DNA from 3 places in the Janthinobacterium goodfellowi genome. Region 2 is predicted to be linked to each of the others. Evidence: predicted binding sites of a transcription regulator. Region 2 holds the regulator's gene; each other region holds the start of a gene.
The links. Region 2 encodes HrcA, which represses chaperone genes, less so after heat shock. Its sites were predicted from a motif close to TTAGCACTCNNNNNNNNNGAGTGCTAA; they were not measured.
Positions count from the first base shown of each region.

Region 1 (5,612 bases), on a different contig from region 2:
CGCTCGGCCACCCTGCAAAGCCGCTACATGCAAAGCGAGCTGGCCCTGCGCGCGGCGCATGACAAGCTGGAAAAGCTGTCGCTGACGGATGGTTTGACGGGCATCGCCAACCGGCGCTGCTTTGACCAGACCCTGCAGCTGGAGTGGCAGCGGGCAGCGCGCAACCATGAGCCGCTGGCGCTGCTGATCATCGATATCGATTTCTTCAAAAGCCTCAACGATAGCTTCGGCCACCCGTATGGCGACGCCTGCCTGGTGCAGGTCGCGGCGGCCCTGCATTCCGCGCTGCCGCGCGCCAGCGACCTGGCGGCCCGCTTCGGCGGCGAGGAATTTGCCGCCATCCTGCCCGCCACCGATGGCGACGGCGCGCTGGCGGTGGCGCACAAGATGCAGGAAGCGATCGCCGCGGCCGCCATCGTCCACGCGCCGTCGCGCGGCGGCCTGGTGACGGCCAGCATCGGCCTGGCCCTGAATGGCGCGGGACGGACGCCGGAACAATTGCTGGCCGCCGCCGACCAGGCCCTGTACCGGGCCAAGCAGAATGGCCGCAACCGGGTCGAGGACTAGGCCTTCAACTTGCCGATAATGACCTTCCATTGCGCCGGCGTCACGGGCGTGATCGACAGCCGGCTGCCCTTCTTGAGCAGCAGCATGTCTTCCAGTTCCGGCATCTGGCGCATCTCGGACAGGGGCAACAGCGCCGTCTTCTTCAGGCCCCGCACGTCGACGCTGATCCAGCGCGGCTGGGCCAAAGTGGCCTTGGCATCGAAATACTTGCCGCCCTCTTCAAACTGGCTGTGATCGGGATACGCGCCGCTGGCCACTTCGGCCACGCCCGCCACGCCCGGCTGCGGGCAGCTCGAGTGATAGAACAGCACGCCGTCGCCGGCCTGCATGCCGTCGCGCATGAAGTTGCGCGCCTGGTAGTTGCGCACGCCGAACCAGGGCATGGTGTGCCCGGGTGCGGCCATCAGGTCGTCGATGCTCACTTCATCGGGTTCGGATTTCATCAGCCAGTATTGTTTCATGCAGACTCCGTGTGAAAGCGCCAGACGTAAAAAAACGGTTGCGCAGGATGCGGCAACCGTTTTCGGTGGTAATGCAAATTGGGCCCCGCCTGTGCCGCTATGCCGGCATCCCGAACCAAACGGTTCAAGGTGGTCACGTTAGTTCAATTTCGGGTTCGTCGAACGAGCGACGCTCACTCCCATCAAACAAAATTCGCAACCGATGCGCATAAATGGTTCAAGGAATATATGGCAATCGCGAACACCGCAGGGTAGACCCAAGTTTACTCCTTTGATCGCGCATCGCAAAGACAAATCGTACCGTGTCCGCTTAAAAAAGGTTTTCCTGGGGCGTCAATGCGCTATCCAATACCGTGTGCATGGCCGAGATCTTTTGCTTCACTTCCAGGATCGTCAGCTCCGACAGCGGACCTTGCGGCGACTTCACGGAAAGGAATTCCGCGGCCACGCCCAGCGCGGCCAGCACGGCGATGCGGTCGTTGCCCTTGACCTTGCCCGCGTCGCGGATGGCTTTCATTTTGCTATCGAGATAGATCGCCGCTTCGCGCAGCGCGCGCTCTTCGCCGTCGCGGCAGACCATGCTGTAGGACTGGCCCATGATATTGACATCGACACGCGGCATTACGCTTCCTTCTCGTTCTCGGCAAGATAGGCGCCTGCCTCCGAAGCGGCTTGCTCCAGGCCGGCTTGCACCAGTTCGGGAATTTTTTCCAGCAACGCCTCGACCCGCTCCTGCGCCTCGCGCATGCGCTGCACATACAGGGCGTTCTCGGCGGCCAGCGCGGCATTGTCCTTGCGCAGTTGCGCGTTTTCACGACGCAGCGCATGGGTCATTTCGGCCAGCAGGCCTATTTTGTCGGATAATTCGTTGAATTCGGAAATCATCCCGCCACTATAGGGCGGACGCTCCATGGGCGTCAATCGAATCACGCCGCTGTCACACATATTTACATCAATGCAGGTCAGTTGCCGTGAAATACACGCTTTTTCCGGCGCGTTTCGCCATCTGCACGCATCCGCCGGCGCCGCGATGGCAGCGTTTTACTCGTCGACGTAATCGGGTTCGATATCGAGACCGCCATAGCGGTTTTCGCACGAGCGGCGCGTCAATTCCTGCTTGCCGCTCTTGCCGTCAAGCACCATCGTCAAGTCGCGGCAAGTACGGCGGTAGCTGCCAGGTTTGGCGTCCGTCCGCGAGGGCGTCAAAGTGACGCGCAAGGGCACGGCATTGCCCAGCCCCTTGTTGCTCCATTCACGGGTCTTGCCATCTTCTTCATCTTTCAGGGTGCGCACGGCGGCCGTCAGCAAGGATATCTGTTCCTTCGCATTGAGCCTGGCGATGGTCACGTCGGACAGGAAGGGCGGATACACGACGGGCGCCGGGTCCTTGCCCTGCACATCCCAACGGCCGCTGTTCTGCGAGCACGTACGGCGGCTCAGGTCTTGCGACTTGTCGCCCGCCGTGACGACGAATTTCAGGTCGCGGCAGATGTGCGCCTTCAGGCTGTGTTCCGTCATGCCGGAGTTGCTGAAGTTATATGTGACCTTCACCCGCACGCCACGGTCGCCGCCGTTGTCCCACACATGGGCTTCCTGGTCATCGTCATCCTTGTTCAGGTCGTTGAACAGCTCGTTGAGCAGCATTTCCTTTTCCAGCGGCGTCAGGGTGGCCACGGTGATCTCGTCGAGAATGGTGGGCGTTTGCGCGGCGGCATTGCCCAGGCAGGCGAGGCCGACGAGGGCGGCACCGAGCAGGCGCAGGGCGGGACGGGAAAGAGTCGATGGCATGGTGTGCTTTCTGGTACAGGGGAAATATTGATATGCAATTGCAATCATCTTATCAAAGTCCATAGCAAAACCCTGTTTCTCGTGCGTACAGGAACGCCGCTCGCCTGACGGGCATGCTAGAGTCGCGCCTGTTGCTGACGCCCGGGAACGAGGCTTGCGTTTGCGCAAACCCTGCGTAAATGCAGGCTGCGCAGAACGTCTAAGCTTATCTTCCCGGAGAATAAGCCCTTGAATAAGCCCCCTACCGTCCCTATAATTAGCACTCGTTAGTAGAGAGTGCTAACAAACTCTTTCGTAGCAATCCTCAGGACATGATGGTGTCTGCCGGGCAACAGCAGGGAACGCTACGCGGCGGGCGACGCCGCGATGCCACCACTGCCCAGCGCCGGCATGCACACGATGCCATGGGGTTTGCTTGACCGTTGCGGGCTGCTTTCAACGGCGGTCACTGAAAGCACGCCTGGCGCTGTGCCAGGCATGTATTCATTTAGCAACACCTATCCATTGAACTTTAAGGAGTTTTGTATGAATCTGCGCCCATTGAACGATCGCGTCATCGTCAAACGCCTCGACCAGGAAACCAAGACTGCGTCCGGCCTCATCATTCCTGATGCAGCTGCTGAAAAACCGGATCAAGGCGAAGTCCTTGCCGTAGGCAATGGCAAGATTCTCGACGACGGCAAAGTCCGTCCTCTGGATGTCAAAGTGGGCGACCGCGTCCTGTTCGGCAAGTACGCCGGCCAAACCGTCAAAGTTGACGGCGATGAGCTGCTGGTCATGCGCGAAGAAGACATCATGGCGATCGTCGTCAAGTAATTGTTTCCACGTTGTAGACAGATACATCCCGAAACTCAGGAGAATTGAACATGGCAGCTAAAGAAGTAGTATTCGGCGACGCAGCGCGCGCCAAGATGGTCGAAGGCGTCAACATCCTCGCCAACGCAGTCAAAGTCACCTTGGGCCCGAAAGGCCGCAACGTCGTGCTGGAGCGCTCGTTCGGCGCCCCTACCGTCACCAAGGACGGCGTGTCGGTAGCGAAAGAAGTTGAACTCAAAGACAAGCTCATGAACATGGGCGCGCAAATGGTCAAGGAAGTGGCTTCCCGCACCAGCGACAACGCCGGCGACGGCACCACCACCGCGACCGTGCTGGCACAAGCCATCGTGCGCGAAGGCATGAAGTTCGTTGCCGCCGGCATGAACCCGATGGACCTGAAGCGCGGTATCGACAAAGCTGTTGCAGCAACCGTCGAAGAACTGGCGAAAATCGCCCGTCCTTGCACCACGACCAAGGAAATCGCCCAGGTTGGCGCGATCTCGGCGAACTCGGACTACTCGATCGGCGAGCGTATCGCTGAAGCGATGGAAAAAGTCGGCAAAGAAGGCGTGATCACGGTGGAAGACGGCAAGTCGCTGAACGACGAGCTGGACATCGTTGAAGGCATGCAGTTCGACCGCGGCTACCTGTCGCCATACTTCATCAACAACCCAGAGAAGCAAGTTGCCGTCCTGGACAGCCCATTCGTCCTGCTGTGCGACAAGAAAATCTCGAACATCCGTGACCTGCTGCCGGTACTGGAACAAGTCGCCAAGGCTGGCCGTCCACTGCTGATCATTGCGGAAGACATCGAAGGCGAAGCGCTGGCTACCCTGGTTGTGAACAACATCCGCGGCATCCTGAAAACCTGCGCAGTGAAAGCACCAGGCTTCGGCGACCGCCGCAAAGCCATGCTGGAAGACATCGCTGTCCTGACGGGCGGCCAGGTGATCGCTGAAGAAGTCGGCCTGACCCTGGAAAAAGTGACCCTGGCCGAACTGGGCCAGGCGAAACGCATCGAAGTGGGCAAGGAAAACACCATCGTCATCGATGGCGCCGGCGAAGCTGCCTCGATCGAAGCACGCGTGAAACAAGTGCGTGTACAGATCGAAGAAGCGACCTCGGACTACGACCGTGAAAAACTGCAAGAGCGCGTCGCCAAACTGGCTGGCGGCGTTGCCGTGATCAAGGTTGGCGCAGCCACCGAAGTCGAAATGAAAGAGAAAAAAGCCCGCGTTGAAGATGCACTGCACGCCACGCGCGCTGCCGTGGAAGAAGGCATCGTGCCAGGCGGCGGCGTAGCCCTGCTGCGCGCACGCGCCAACATCACGGTCAAGGGCGACAATCCTGATCAAGACGCTGGTATCAAGATCGTCCTGCGCGCAATGGAAGAGCCACTGCGCATGATCGTGCAAAACGCTGGCGAAGAAGCTTCGGTCGTCGTGGCAGCCGTATTGGCTGGCACGGGCAACTACGGCTACAACGCTGCCAACGGCACGTATGGCGACATGGTGGAAATGGGCGTCCTGGACCCAGCCAAAGTGACCCGTTCGGCGCTGCAAAACGCCGCTTCGATCGCTTCGCTGATGCTGACGACCGACTGCATGGTCTGCGAAATCGCTGACGACAAGGCAGCCGGCGGCATGGGCGGCGGCATGGGTGGTATGGGCGGCATGGGTGGCATGGACGGCATGATGTAATGTCCGGCATCCCCGCGCGCAGGCGACGGCGCGCGGGGATGCCTCGCCGGGACAGGACAGGCAGACCAAAAGCTGCTTGCGCCTGCCCGGCAACCCCAAGAGCCATCTTCTACGGAAGGTGGCTTTTTTTCGCCTTGCTTTTTAGAAATTTCAACGATTGCCCGCCTGCACGTTTTGCTTTAGCATGGCCGCCATCGTCCCTCTTTCTCACGCCACCATCATGCCGCCACGCGCCTCTTCTTCCAAAACCACCATCATCGCCGGCATCCTGGCCGGCTTG
Region 1 covers NZ_JBNYXN010000001.1:241,377-246,988, reverse strand. Annotated here, with positions in the region: gene ACQ4WQ_RS01110 (GGDEF domain-containing protein) at 1-567, shown strand, start outside; gene ACQ4WQ_RS01105 (EVE domain-containing protein) at 564-1,028, opposite strand; RNA gene ssrS (6S RNA) at 1,107-1,284, opposite strand; gene ACQ4WQ_RS01095 (cell division protein ZapA) at 1,339-1,650, opposite strand; gene ACQ4WQ_RS01090 (DUF904 domain-containing protein) at 1,650-1,913, opposite strand; gene ACQ4WQ_RS01085 (hypothetical protein) at 2,070-2,816, opposite strand; gene groES (co-chaperone GroES) at 3,342-3,632, shown strand; gene groL (chaperonin GroEL) at 3,683-5,332, shown strand; gene ACQ4WQ_RS01070 (hypothetical protein) at 5,517-5,612, shown strand, end outside.
Region 1: groES (co-chaperone GroES) is a predicted target of HrcA. The motif match lies at 3,073-3,099, and genes of this name have one in related genera.

Region 2 (5,612 bases):
GCTGGCAGAGCCCACGAACTTGCATGTCTGGCCCGTTGGATACGTCGCTATGGAAATGTTGTAAGCGATGCCGTCATTGACGTTCGGGAACGTATAGCTGGTGCTGCCTTTCAGCGGGCTGGTGGTGGTATTGCCGATGGCCAGGGTCAAGCCGTCGGCGGTCAAGCCCGTGATGGCGCCGCTCAGCGGATAGGAATTGGTCACGCAGCTCACGAAGGCCGTGGTCACGGTATAGCTCGATGCCTTGCCGGCGCCATTGGTAATCGTGCAGACGGCGCCATTTGGCTGTTGCGCGATGGTGATATCGTAGCGGTCATCGGTGCTGACCAGCTTGGTGAAAACAAAGGAAGTCTGGCCCGCGGAAACCGGCAAGCTTTCGCCATTATTCAGCAGAATCAGGCCATTTTTTGCCAGATTGGAGACTTGGCCGCTCAGATACAGGTTGCCGCCGCTGCCGCCGCAGGCCGCCAGTGTGACGGCGCAAGCCGCCGCCAGCATCGAGCGCAGGTACAAATTTTTCATACATTCTCCAAAACGAATTAGGTTGGGTAGCGCAACGCGGACGCTGGCGCCGCATTGGAATGGCGCCTATTTTAGTCTATCTGGCAAGCTCGATGATCTTGCCTTGTATCACCCTGTAACAATTTTTCGCCGGGAAGCGCTGGCCCGGCCCCATTTCACGGGGGCGCAGCCATGCTGGCGGCGGCGATCAATGCGACAATAGATGCAGGCTGCGCACTGTGGCGCGGCATCCACCGTGAGTCCCATGTCCCTTGCTCCTGTAAAACCTGCCGTGCCGCCCAAGGCTATCCTGTTCGACCTCGACGATACCTTGTGGCCCATCGCGCCCGTGATTGCCGCCGCCGAAACCCTGCTGCACGACTGGCTGGCCACGCATGCGCCCAAGGTGGCGCAGCAGTTTTCCATCGAGCTGCTGCGCCAGCACCGCCTGGCCATGCTGAACGAACAACCGCATTTCCATGGCAATCTGATCGAGTTGCGCCGCGCGGGCCTGCTGGCCGCCTTCGAGGCCGCTGGCGAGGATGCCGCCCTGGTCGACGGCGCCATCGCGCAGTTCCTGGCCGCGCGCCATCGCGTCCAGCCGTATGACGATGTCTTGCCAGGCCTGGCCTGGATGGGCCAGCGCATGCTGCTCGGCTCGATCTCGAATGGCAATGCGGACCTTGAAATTATCGGCCTGGCGCAGCATTTTAAGGTGTCGATTGCCGCCAGCGATTTCGGCGTGGCCAAGCCCGACGCCAGCATCTTCCTGGCCGCTTGCGCCGCGCTGGGCGTGGCGCCCCATGAGGCCGTGTATGTGGGCGACGATCTGTATTTCGATGTGACGGGAGCGCAAGGGGCGGGCATGCGTGCCGTGTGGATGAACCGCAAGGGCAGCGACGCCCACCTGGCCGCTGGCGTGCGGCCCGACGCCATCTGCGCCAACTTTGATGAATTGCTGCTGTGGCTGCAGGGGCAACTGGAAGATTGATCGCCGCCGGCCGGGCGAACGTGCATAATAGGCGCTGTTGATGCACGTTCGGCCGCTTTCGCTGCCGCTTGCTTAACAATATGCTTGTTTAAAGAATATTTGCTTACCTAAGACACCATGCAACTCGATACACGTGCCCAAACACTGCTGAAAGCCCTGGTCGAGCGATATATCGCCGACGGCCTGCCGGTCGGTTCGCGCGCCTTGTCGAAAATTTCCGGCCTCGACCTGTCGCCGGCCACGATCCGCAACATCATGGCCGACCTGGAAGAGCTCGGTTATGTGTCCAGTCCGCACACCTCGGCCGGACGCATCCCCACGCCGCGCGGCTACCGCATCTTTGTCGATACCTTGCTGACCGTCCGGCACCTGGACGAGCACATGGTGGAATCGCGCATGCGCCTGCAGACGCCGCAGCCGCAAAAAACCATCGCCAACGCGGCGCAGATGCTGTCGTCGCTGTCGCAATTCGCCGGCGTCGTGCTCAGCCCGCGCCGCGAATCCGTGTTCCAGCAAATCGAATTCCTGCGCCTGTCCGAAAAACGCATCCTGCTCGTCATCGTCGCCCCGGGCGGCGACGTGCAGAACCGTTTATTGCTGACGGAAGCCGACTATACGCCGGCGCAACTGGTGCAATCGGCTAACTATATCAACCAGAATTATGGCGGCCTGTCCTTCGACGCCGTGCGCGTGCGCCTGCAGGGCGAGCTGCGCCAGTTGCGCGACGACATGGGCAGTCTGATGCAGGCGGCCGTGGAAGCGGGCAGCGAAGCGATGGCCGACCATAGCGACGACATGGTGATTTCCGGCGAGCGCAACTTGCTCAGCGTGAGCGATCTGTCATCGAACATGCATTCGCTGCGCCAGATGTTCGACATGTTCGAGCAAAAGACGGGCTTGATGCAGTTGCTCGACGTGTCGAGCAAGGCGACGGGCGTGCAGATTTTTATCGGCGGCGAATCGAACCTGGTGCCGATGGATGAAATGAGCGTGGTGACGGCGCCGTATGAAGTCAACGGCACGATCGTGGGAACGTTGGGAGTGATCGGACCGACGCGCATGGCGTACGAGCGCGTGATTCCGATCGTTGATATTACGGCTAAATTACTGTCGAGCGCGCTCAGCCATCATTGATGCGGTTCAATGCTGCGCCGGCCGGCCCCTTGCGGGAGCGGCCGGCGTGGGTCAGGCTGTTTTGTGCGGGCAAGCTGTCTTGGTGCAGTTGCCGTAGATGGCCAGCGCGTGTTCGGCGATCTTGAAGCCGCGCTCTTCCGCCACTTTTTGCTGGCGGATTTCGATGTCTTCGTCGAAGAATTCTTCGACCCGGCCGCAATCGAGGCACACCAGGTGGTCGTGGTGGGAGCCTTCGTTGAGTTCGAAAATCGCCTTGCCGGTTTCAAAATGGTTGCGGTTGAGCAAGCCTGCCTGTTCGAATTGCGTCAGGACGCGGTAGACAGTTGCCAAGCCGACATCCATATTGTCGGCCAGCAGAATCTTGTAGACGTCTTCCGCGGTCAGGTGGCGTACCGGGCTACTCTGGAAGATATCGAGTATCTTCAGCCGTGGCAGGGTGGCTTTCAGGCCGCTTGCCTTGAGATCACTAGGATTGTTACTCATGTTTGTTGCTCGTATGTGGGTCAGGTGCTTTATCATATAGCGTTTTGTCGGGGAGTGCCAAAATATGCTTTTTTTTGGCGGGCCGGTCACTCCTGGCGTTTTGTTCATCCAATTGAGGTCATTTATGCGCGTAACACCGGCTGTATTGCCATCTCTCTGGCACCGTATTTCATTTCGAGCACCAGTCGTGGCAGGCATGGTGTGTGTCGCGCTGGCCATGTCCGGCTGCGCCAGCCGTGGCATCCTTGGCGAAAAGCCGGCAGCTGCTCAAAAAGAAGGCAAGGAACTGGTCCCCGAACAGGGCGCACAAACGACCACCATTACGCCGCTGCAAAAATTCATGTGGTTTTTCTCGCCCTACCGTCCTGACATTCAGCAAGGCAACTTTGTCTCCGAAGAGATGCTGGCCCAGTTGAAAGTAGGCATGACCCGCGACCAGGTGCGTTTCGTTCTCGGTACCTCGCTGCTGACCGATATCTTCCATGCCGACCGCTGGGATTATCCATTCCGCCTGGCCCGGGGCAGTGGCGAAACCACCAGCAGCCGCGTGGTCGTGTTCTTTGACAAAGAGGGCAAAGTGTCCCGTTTCGAAGGCGGCAACTTGCCGACGGAGAAAGAATACATCGACCGCATCGCCGGTCCGTCGCCCTTCGCCAAGGTTGCCAAGGCCGACGTGCCTGCTGCCGTCGTGCCGTCGCCCGTGGCGCCAAGCGCCGTGCCGGTACCGGCCGATGCCGCCCCTGCCATTCCTGTGAGCAAGCCTGACGTTGCACCTGCACCTGCCGCCGAGCCAGCGCCTGCGCCTGCCGCCGAACCCACCAAATAAGTTGCTGTAAGAGAATAAAATGACTGAACTGAAAATTGCCATCGCTGGCGCCAGCGGCCGCATGGGCCATATCCTGATCGAAGCGGTCAGTAACGCGCCCGACGCCGTTCTCGCGGGCGCCCTCGACCGCGCCGGTTCGCCGTCCGTCGGCCAGGATGCCGCGGCCTTCCTGGGCAAGCCTGCCGGCGTGCTGATCGCGTCCGACCTGGCCACCGGCCTGGCCGGCGCCGATTACCTGATCGACTTCACGCGCCCCGAAGGCACTTTGCAGCACCTGGCGTATTGCGCCGAGCACGGCATCAAGATGATCATCGGCACCACCGGTTTCGATGACGCGGGCAAGGCCGCCATTGCCGCCGCCGCCGAAAAGACGGCCATCATGTTCGCGCCGAACATGAGCGTGGGCGTGAATGTCACCATGAAGCTGCTGGAACTGGCCGCGAAAAGCCTGTCCGAAGGCTACGACATCGAAATCATTGAAGCGCACCACCGCTTCAAGGTCGATGCGCCGTCGGGCACGGCCCTGCAAATGGGCGAAGTGGTGGCCGGCGCCCTGGGCCGCGACCTGAAGGAATGCGCCGTGTACGGCCGCGAAGGCGTGACGGGCGAACGCGACCCGTCGACCATCGGCTTTGCCACCATCCGCGGCGGCGATATCGTGGGCGACCATACGGTGCTGTTTGCCGGCATCGGCGAACGCATCGAGATCAGCCACAAGTCGAGCAGCCGCGTCACCTATGCCCACGGCGCCCTGCGCGCCGCGCGTTTCCTGGCCGACAAGCCGACGGGCCTGTTCGACATGCAGGACGTGCTGTCGCTGAAGAACTGAGGAAGACCATGGCCACAGCCATCCTGAATGGAAAAGACATCACCGACGCAGCGAGTTTTCACGCGCAATGCGTGCAAGCCTTCGGTTTCCCCGAGTTCTATGGCAACAGCATGGATGCCTGGGTCGATTGCCTCAGCTACCTGCGCGACGATGAAAACATGACGCAGTTCCGTTTGAAACCGAACGAAGTGCTGGAAATCGTGGTGCAGGACGCTGACGCGATGAAGGCGCAAGTGCCTGATTTACTGGAAGAAATCACGTTTTGCATCGCCGGCATCAATGAACGCTATGAAGACTATGGCGAAAAGCCGGCGCTGAAATTGACGCTGAAGTAACGCTGAAGATATAAAAAAACGCCGGACAGTGTTGCCACTGCCCGGCGTTTTTCTTTAGACGACCTTGCGTTCGCGCAAACCGTCGATCTGGCCGCCATCAAGGCCCAGCCATTGCTGCAACACCTCGTCCGTATGCTGCCCCAGCAAGGGCGGCGGCAAGCGGTATTGCACCGGCGAGCCGGACAGGCGCACGGGATTGGCCACCAGCGCCACCGTGCCCGCCGTCGGGTGCGGCATCTCCACTTTCAAGCCACGCGCCACCACTTGCGGATCGGCAAAGACCTGGTCGATGCGGTTGACGGGGCCGCATGGCACGGCTTGCGCCTCGAACGCGCTGATCCACTCTGCCGTCGTGCGCATGACCGTGGTCTGGCGCATCAACGGTATCAACACTGCCCGGTGCGCCACGCGCTGCGGGTTGGTGGCGAAGCGTTCATCCTGCGCCCATTCCGGGTGGCCGGCGACGGCGCAAAAACGCGAAAACTGTCCGTCGTTGCCGATCGCCAGAATCAT
Region 2 covers NZ_JBNYXN010000006.1:289,799-295,410, reverse strand. Annotated here, with positions in the region: gene ACQ4WQ_RS22520 (hypothetical protein) at 1-522, opposite strand, end outside; gene ACQ4WQ_RS22515 (HAD family hydrolase) at 767-1,492, shown strand; gene hrcA (heat-inducible transcriptional repressor HrcA) at 1,610-2,626, shown strand; gene fur (ferric iron uptake transcriptional regulator) at 2,678-3,109, opposite strand; gene ACQ4WQ_RS22500 (outer membrane protein assembly factor BamE) at 3,306-3,935, shown strand; gene dapB (4-hydroxy-tetrahydrodipicolinate reductase) at 3,955-4,764, shown strand; gene ACQ4WQ_RS22490 (barstar family protein) at 4,773-5,099, shown strand; gene ACQ4WQ_RS22485 (CaiB/BaiF CoA transferase family protein) at 5,154-5,612, opposite strand, start outside.

Region 3 (5,612 bases), on a different contig from region 2:
GCGCCCGCGCCACCTCCACGCTGGCCAGGCGGTAATAGCGGTGCTTGCCCTGCGCCAGCATCGACAGCAAGCCATCGTCGCGCAAGCGCGCCAGATGGGCGCTGGCCGTCGAGGCGCCTACCTCGGCCAAGGTGGCCAGTTCCGTGGCCGTGCGCGCATGGCCATCGAGCAGGCTGCACAGCATGCGCGCGCGGGCCGGTTCGGCGATGGCGCCAGCCAGCTGCGCCAGGCCCATGTCGGCTGAGGGAAGTTTGTCATCCATGATTCGTCCGTGGGCGAAGTGTTGTGGTCGAAGGGGCAGCATACTCGTGTCCCCACATCACTGCAATGGAATGCGCATGCCGCTCGCCGACCCTTTTTCCGCCGTCACCCACGCGGCGCCGTATGACTACTATCGCCGCCTGGCGGAAGGCCCGCCCCTGCGTTTCGAGGCGTCGCTCGATTGCTGGTTGGCAACGGGAGCCGTTGGCGTGCAGGCCGTGCTCGAGCATCCCGCTTGCCGCGTGCGCCCGCCGGGGCAGGCCGTGCCGCTCAACCTGGCAGGCACGCCGTGCGGCGCGATCTTTGCCGAACTGGTGCGCATGAACGAGGGCGAGCGGCATGCCGTGCCGAAACAGGTGCTGGCGCGGGCGCTGGGCCAGGTGGACCTGGCGCGCCTGCATGAACGGGTGATGCAATTTGCCGGCGACCGCGTTCCCGCCTGCGCCGCGCAGCTGAACGAGGCGATTTTTGAGCTGCCCCTGTTCGCCATGGCGGACTTGCTGGGCTTTGCGCCAGCGCAATGGCCGGCGCTGGCCGCCTGGACGCGCGACTTTGTCGCCTGTTTGTCGCCGCTGAGCAATGGAGAACAACTGGCCGGCGCGCAGCGAGCAGCCGATGCCCTGTTGCACGGTTTTAGCGCCTTGCTGCGCGAGGCGGATGCCTTGCCTGGCAGCTTGCTGCACGACATCGTGACCGGGGCGGATGCCGTCGGCTGGCAGGCGTCTGGCGGCGTGCTGGCCAACCTCGTGGGCTTGCTGTCGCAGACGTGCGACGCCACGGCCGGCTTGCTGGGCAATGCCGTCGTGGCCTTGCGCGCGCAGCCGGAGTTATCCGCGCAACTGCGTGCCGCGCCCCGGCTGTGGCTGGCTATGCTGCGCGAGGTCAGCCGGCATGATCCCGCCATCCACAACACGCGCCGCTACACGGCCGATGCCGTGGAATTGCTCGGCGTGCGCATACCGGCCGGGCAGACGATCATCGTCGTGCTGGCCAGCGCCGGCCAGGCGGAGTCGGGCTTTGGCCATGGCCGCCACGCCTGTCCGGGCCAGTCCATCGCGCAGAGCATCGCCACGGCTTGCCTGCAGGCATGGGCCGGTGCATTGGAAGGCATGCCGCTGGCGTGGCGCTATCTACCGTCGCTGAACGCCCGCATCCCCGTGTTTGCGCAAGGAGACAACGCATGATTGCCGTGATTTTTGAAGTCTGGCCCAGCGCCGAAGGGCGCCAGCAGTACCTGGACCTGGCGGCCGCGCTGCGGCCCTTGCTCGACGAGGTCGATGGTTTCATTTCCATCGAACGCTTCAGCAGCCTGAGCGAGCCAGGCAAATTGCTGTCGCTGTCTTTCTTTCGCGACGAAGCGGCGCTGGCGCAGTGGCGGCAGCTGGAAGCGCACCGGGCGGCGCAGTCGGCCGGCCGGCACGGCGTGTTCGACGATTACCGGCTGCGCATCGCCAGCGTGGTGCGCGATTATGGCATGCTGGAGCGGCAGCAGGCACCCGCCGACAGCCAGCGCCGCCACGGTATTTAGCGGGGCAGCGCGCCCTGCGTAATCTTGACCTTGACCCGGTAGGTGGGCGCGGCCGTGTCTAGGGCGGGCGGCGTGGCCGGGTCGACGTCGAGCAGGGTGAACGTCAGGTGGTTGACGGTCACTGAACTGGCGGCGCCGGGCATGGACTCGGACAGGACGATGTCGGTGGCGCCCGCGCTGTTGAGCAAACTGAAACTGTAGCTGACGTAGCCTTTCCACACGCACACGGCGCCCTTGCGGCAGCGGCTGTCGTTGACGCGCTCGAGTTTCAGGGTATCGGTGGCCGTGATGGCCACCTGTTCTCCCGGCGAGAGCACGTAGGTGACGCTGCGCGGCGTGTTTTCCGCGTCGCCGGCGCTGCCGGCCGCGCCGCAGCCCGCCAGCATGGCCAGGCAGGCGATGAACAGGGGTAACAACCACGTTCGGTACGATTGATGTAGGTAGTGCATGCTTTTCCTTTCAGTTGGAGCGTCCCGGCGTGGCGTCCACGCGCGGGATGAAAATGATAATAACAAAATGATATTTTCCCGGCGCACCATTGGCGCGCTGCGGATGAATTGACGTGCCGGCCACGCGGCGCGCCGATTACTGCGTAGAATGGCTGTTTTGAAAATCAGGAAACAACCATGAAAAAAACCGACCTGGCCAAAAGCGATGCCAAGAAACTGATGGGAAAGATGAATGTTCCCGGCGCCGGTGCATTCGGTAAGGAAGCGGTGGTCGTCGACCGCCGCGAGCAGCGCAAGCGCGATCAGGCTCTGGGCCTGGTGCCGTTCGCCGTCAAGCTGAACAGCGATCTGGTGTTGCAATTGCAGACCCTGGCCAAGGAACGCGGCGCGGATCTGAATGAATTGGTCGCCGAAGTCCTTGTCAAGGGCTTGGCTGCAGCGTAAGGGCTGACAATATTTATCTGTTGATAAATATTATTTATAAACTAAAAGGCGCCTTGCGGCGCCTTTTGCATTGCGGCATTGCTTTCTATTACACGTAGGCCGCCAGGGCGCCCTTCATTTTCTTCAGCGCCGCCACTTCGATCTGGCGGATGCGCTCGGCCGATACGCCGAACTCTTCCGCCAAGGCGTGCAGGGTGGCGCCGGAACCGTCGTCGTTGGCCAGCCAGCGCGCTTCGATGATGCGGCGCGAACGGGCGTCCAGCTTGGACAATGCCGTTTCCAGGCCTTCCGATTGCAGGCGGGTCACTTGTTCCGCTTCCAGCACCTTGGTCGGCTCGCTTTGCTCCGACGACAGGTAGGCGATCGGCGAAAACTTGTCGTCTTCATCGTCGGTCGGCGATTCCAGCGCGATGTCGCGGCCGCTCAAGCGCGTTTCCATCTCGATCACTTCTTCGCGCTTTACGTCGAGCAGCTTGGCCAGCGCGTCGATCTGCTTCGGCGTCATCGCGTCCAGGCCCGTCTTGTGGCTGCGCAGGTTGAAGAACAGCTTGCGCTGCGCCTTCGTCGTCGCGACCTTGACCAAGCGCCAGTTTTTCAGGATGTACTCATGCATCTCGGCTTTCACCCAGTGCATGGCGTACGACACCAGGCGCACGCCCTGGTCCGGATCGAAGCGTTTCACGGCTTTCATCAAGCCGATATTGCCTTCCTGAATCAGGTCGGCATGCGGCAAGCCATAGCCCAGATAGCCGCGGGCAATCGAGACCACCAGGCGCAGGTGCGACAGCACCAGCTCTTGTGCGGCGGCCAGGTCATTTTTTTCGCGCAGGCGTTTCGCCAGCGAAATTTCTTCGTCGTGGGTCAACATGGGCAGACGATTCACGGCCGAAATATAGGCGTCGATATTGCCCAGATTGCCAGTGAACCCGAGGCCCAGCGCATTACTTTTGGTCGGAACCAATGCGGATGTTGCGGACATCATAGTCATGTTTTCTCCCTCGTAGTCTTGCTGTGTTCCAGTTGGCCACATCACACGATGTGGCCCGATTGTCTGTTCTGTTTTGCGTATTCGGTCTTGCACTTTGCAGATCGCGGCACCATCTTCATCTGGCGTCCATGGCGGTTCTGCTGTTGGTATGTCCCTATATTAGCACTCTCTGCTTGAGAGTGCCAATCAGCACATTTAATCGTCCTGATAGCCTAAATACTATGGCGATTCAATGCTTGATATATATCTCTAAACAGCGCGATATAGCGCTCAACGACAACATGGCCAGTCTACGGCCTCTGGCTGAAGCGAGCCTTAAGAATACTTGCTAAATATCAAGATAACAGCAGATGGGGGGGGAGGCGCATGGCGGCACCGCAGGCGCCGCCATGGGAGGGAAGGTCAGTTCAGGCGCGCCAGGTGGCGCTGTACGCAGAGGAAGGCGCCGATCAGGCCCAGGCCGGCGCTGACGGCCAGCAAGCCGGCCATCGGCAACGGCGCCAGCGGCACCAGCTGGAATTCGGACGCATACAGGCGTGCAAACTCGGCAATCGCGGTATTGAGCGGCTGCAAGGCCAGCGCCACGGCGCCCAGCGCCAGCGCACCGGCGCACAGGCCCAGCAGGGCACCCGTGTAATAGAAGGGACGGTGGATGAACGTGTCGGTGGCGCCGATCAGTTTCGAGATGCTGATTTCATCGCGCTGCTGCATCACCTGCAGGCGGATGGTATTGAAGACCACGGCGATGACGGCCACGCCCAACGTGATCGCCAGCAACAGCAGCACCAGGCGCAGCACGCCCAGCAGGGCCGCCAGGCGCTTGACCCAGGCCGAATCGACTTGCGCCGATTCCACGCCCGGCAAGTGGCGCAACTGTTCCGCTACGGCATCGACATCCTGCGCTTCGCTGGCGCTGCTGAAGGCGTCCAGTTTCAGTACATAGCTGTCGGGCAGGGGATTGTCGCCCAGGGTGCTCAGTACGTCGGCCAGGCCGTTCTTGTTCTTCAGCGTGTCGAGCGCCTGTTCGCGCGGGATGAAGACGATCTTTGCCTTTTGCTCGCCCACGATCTTGCGCATGGCACTGGCCAGGGCCACGGCTTGCTCGCGCGGCGTGTCGATCTTCAGGAAAACGCTGATTTCCGGGTCGACCGACATTTGCTCCGACATCGGGCGCACATTGTCGAGCATGGTCAAGCCGGCGAACGGCAGCGACAGGGCGATGGCGACGACGAGCACGTTCAGTAAAAAGCCGCCTGGCGACTTGCGCAAATGAATCAGCGCCGAACCGAGGGCGAAGCGGTGTTGACGGAACCAGCCTCTCATGCCTGTTCTCCCTGCGCGTCGTCCTGGTCGGGGGCGGGCGCGAAATCGGGATCGGGCGGCGCGAAGACGGGCGCTTGCGTGGCCTTGTCGATGGCGACCAGCTGGCCGTTTTTCAGGTGGATCACGCGGGCGGCGGCGTCGAGCATCTGTTCGTCATGGCTGGAAATGAGGCAGGTCACGCCCACCGAATGGAATGCTTTGAGGGCATCGAGCACCTTGTTGGCGCTGGCGCGGTCCAGGTTGGCCGTCGGTTCGTCGGCCAGGATGATCTGCGGCCGGTTGACGATGGCGCGCGCGATCGACACGCGCTGCTGCTCGCCGCCCGACAGCGACAGCGGGCGCGCCATGGCGCGGTCCAGCAATCCCACCTTGTCGAGCGCGGCGCGTGCGCGCTGCTCGGCGGCCACTTTATGCGCGCCGACGACGAGCAGCGGCAGCATGACGTTGGCCAGGATGGAGCGGTCGTTCAGCAGTTTTTGCTGCTGGAAGATCAGGCCCATGTTACGGCGCAAGAACGGCACGCCGGCTGGCTTGATCTTCGCCATGTCCTGGCCATTGACGATCAGCTTGCCCGACGTGGGGCGTTCCATGGCGGCGATCATTTTCAGCAAGGTGGACT
Region 3 covers NZ_JBNYXN010000008.1:198,999-204,610, forward strand. Annotated here, with positions in the region: gene ACQ4WQ_RS25845 (ArsR/SmtB family transcription factor) at 1-262, opposite strand, end outside; gene ACQ4WQ_RS25850 (cytochrome P450 family protein) at 339-1,445, shown strand; gene ACQ4WQ_RS25855 (antibiotic biosynthesis monooxygenase family protein) at 1,442-1,789, shown strand; gene ACQ4WQ_RS25860 (hypothetical protein) at 1,786-2,238, opposite strand; gene ACQ4WQ_RS25865 (hypothetical protein) at 2,416-2,682, shown strand; gene rpoH (RNA polymerase sigma factor RpoH) at 2,771-3,664, opposite strand; gene ftsX (permease-like cell division protein FtsX) at 4,073-4,993, opposite strand; gene ACQ4WQ_RS25880 (cell division ATP-binding protein FtsE) at 4,990-5,612, opposite strand, start outside.
Region 3: rpoH (RNA polymerase sigma factor RpoH) is a predicted target of HrcA. The motif match lies at 3,830-3,856, and genes of this name have one in related genera.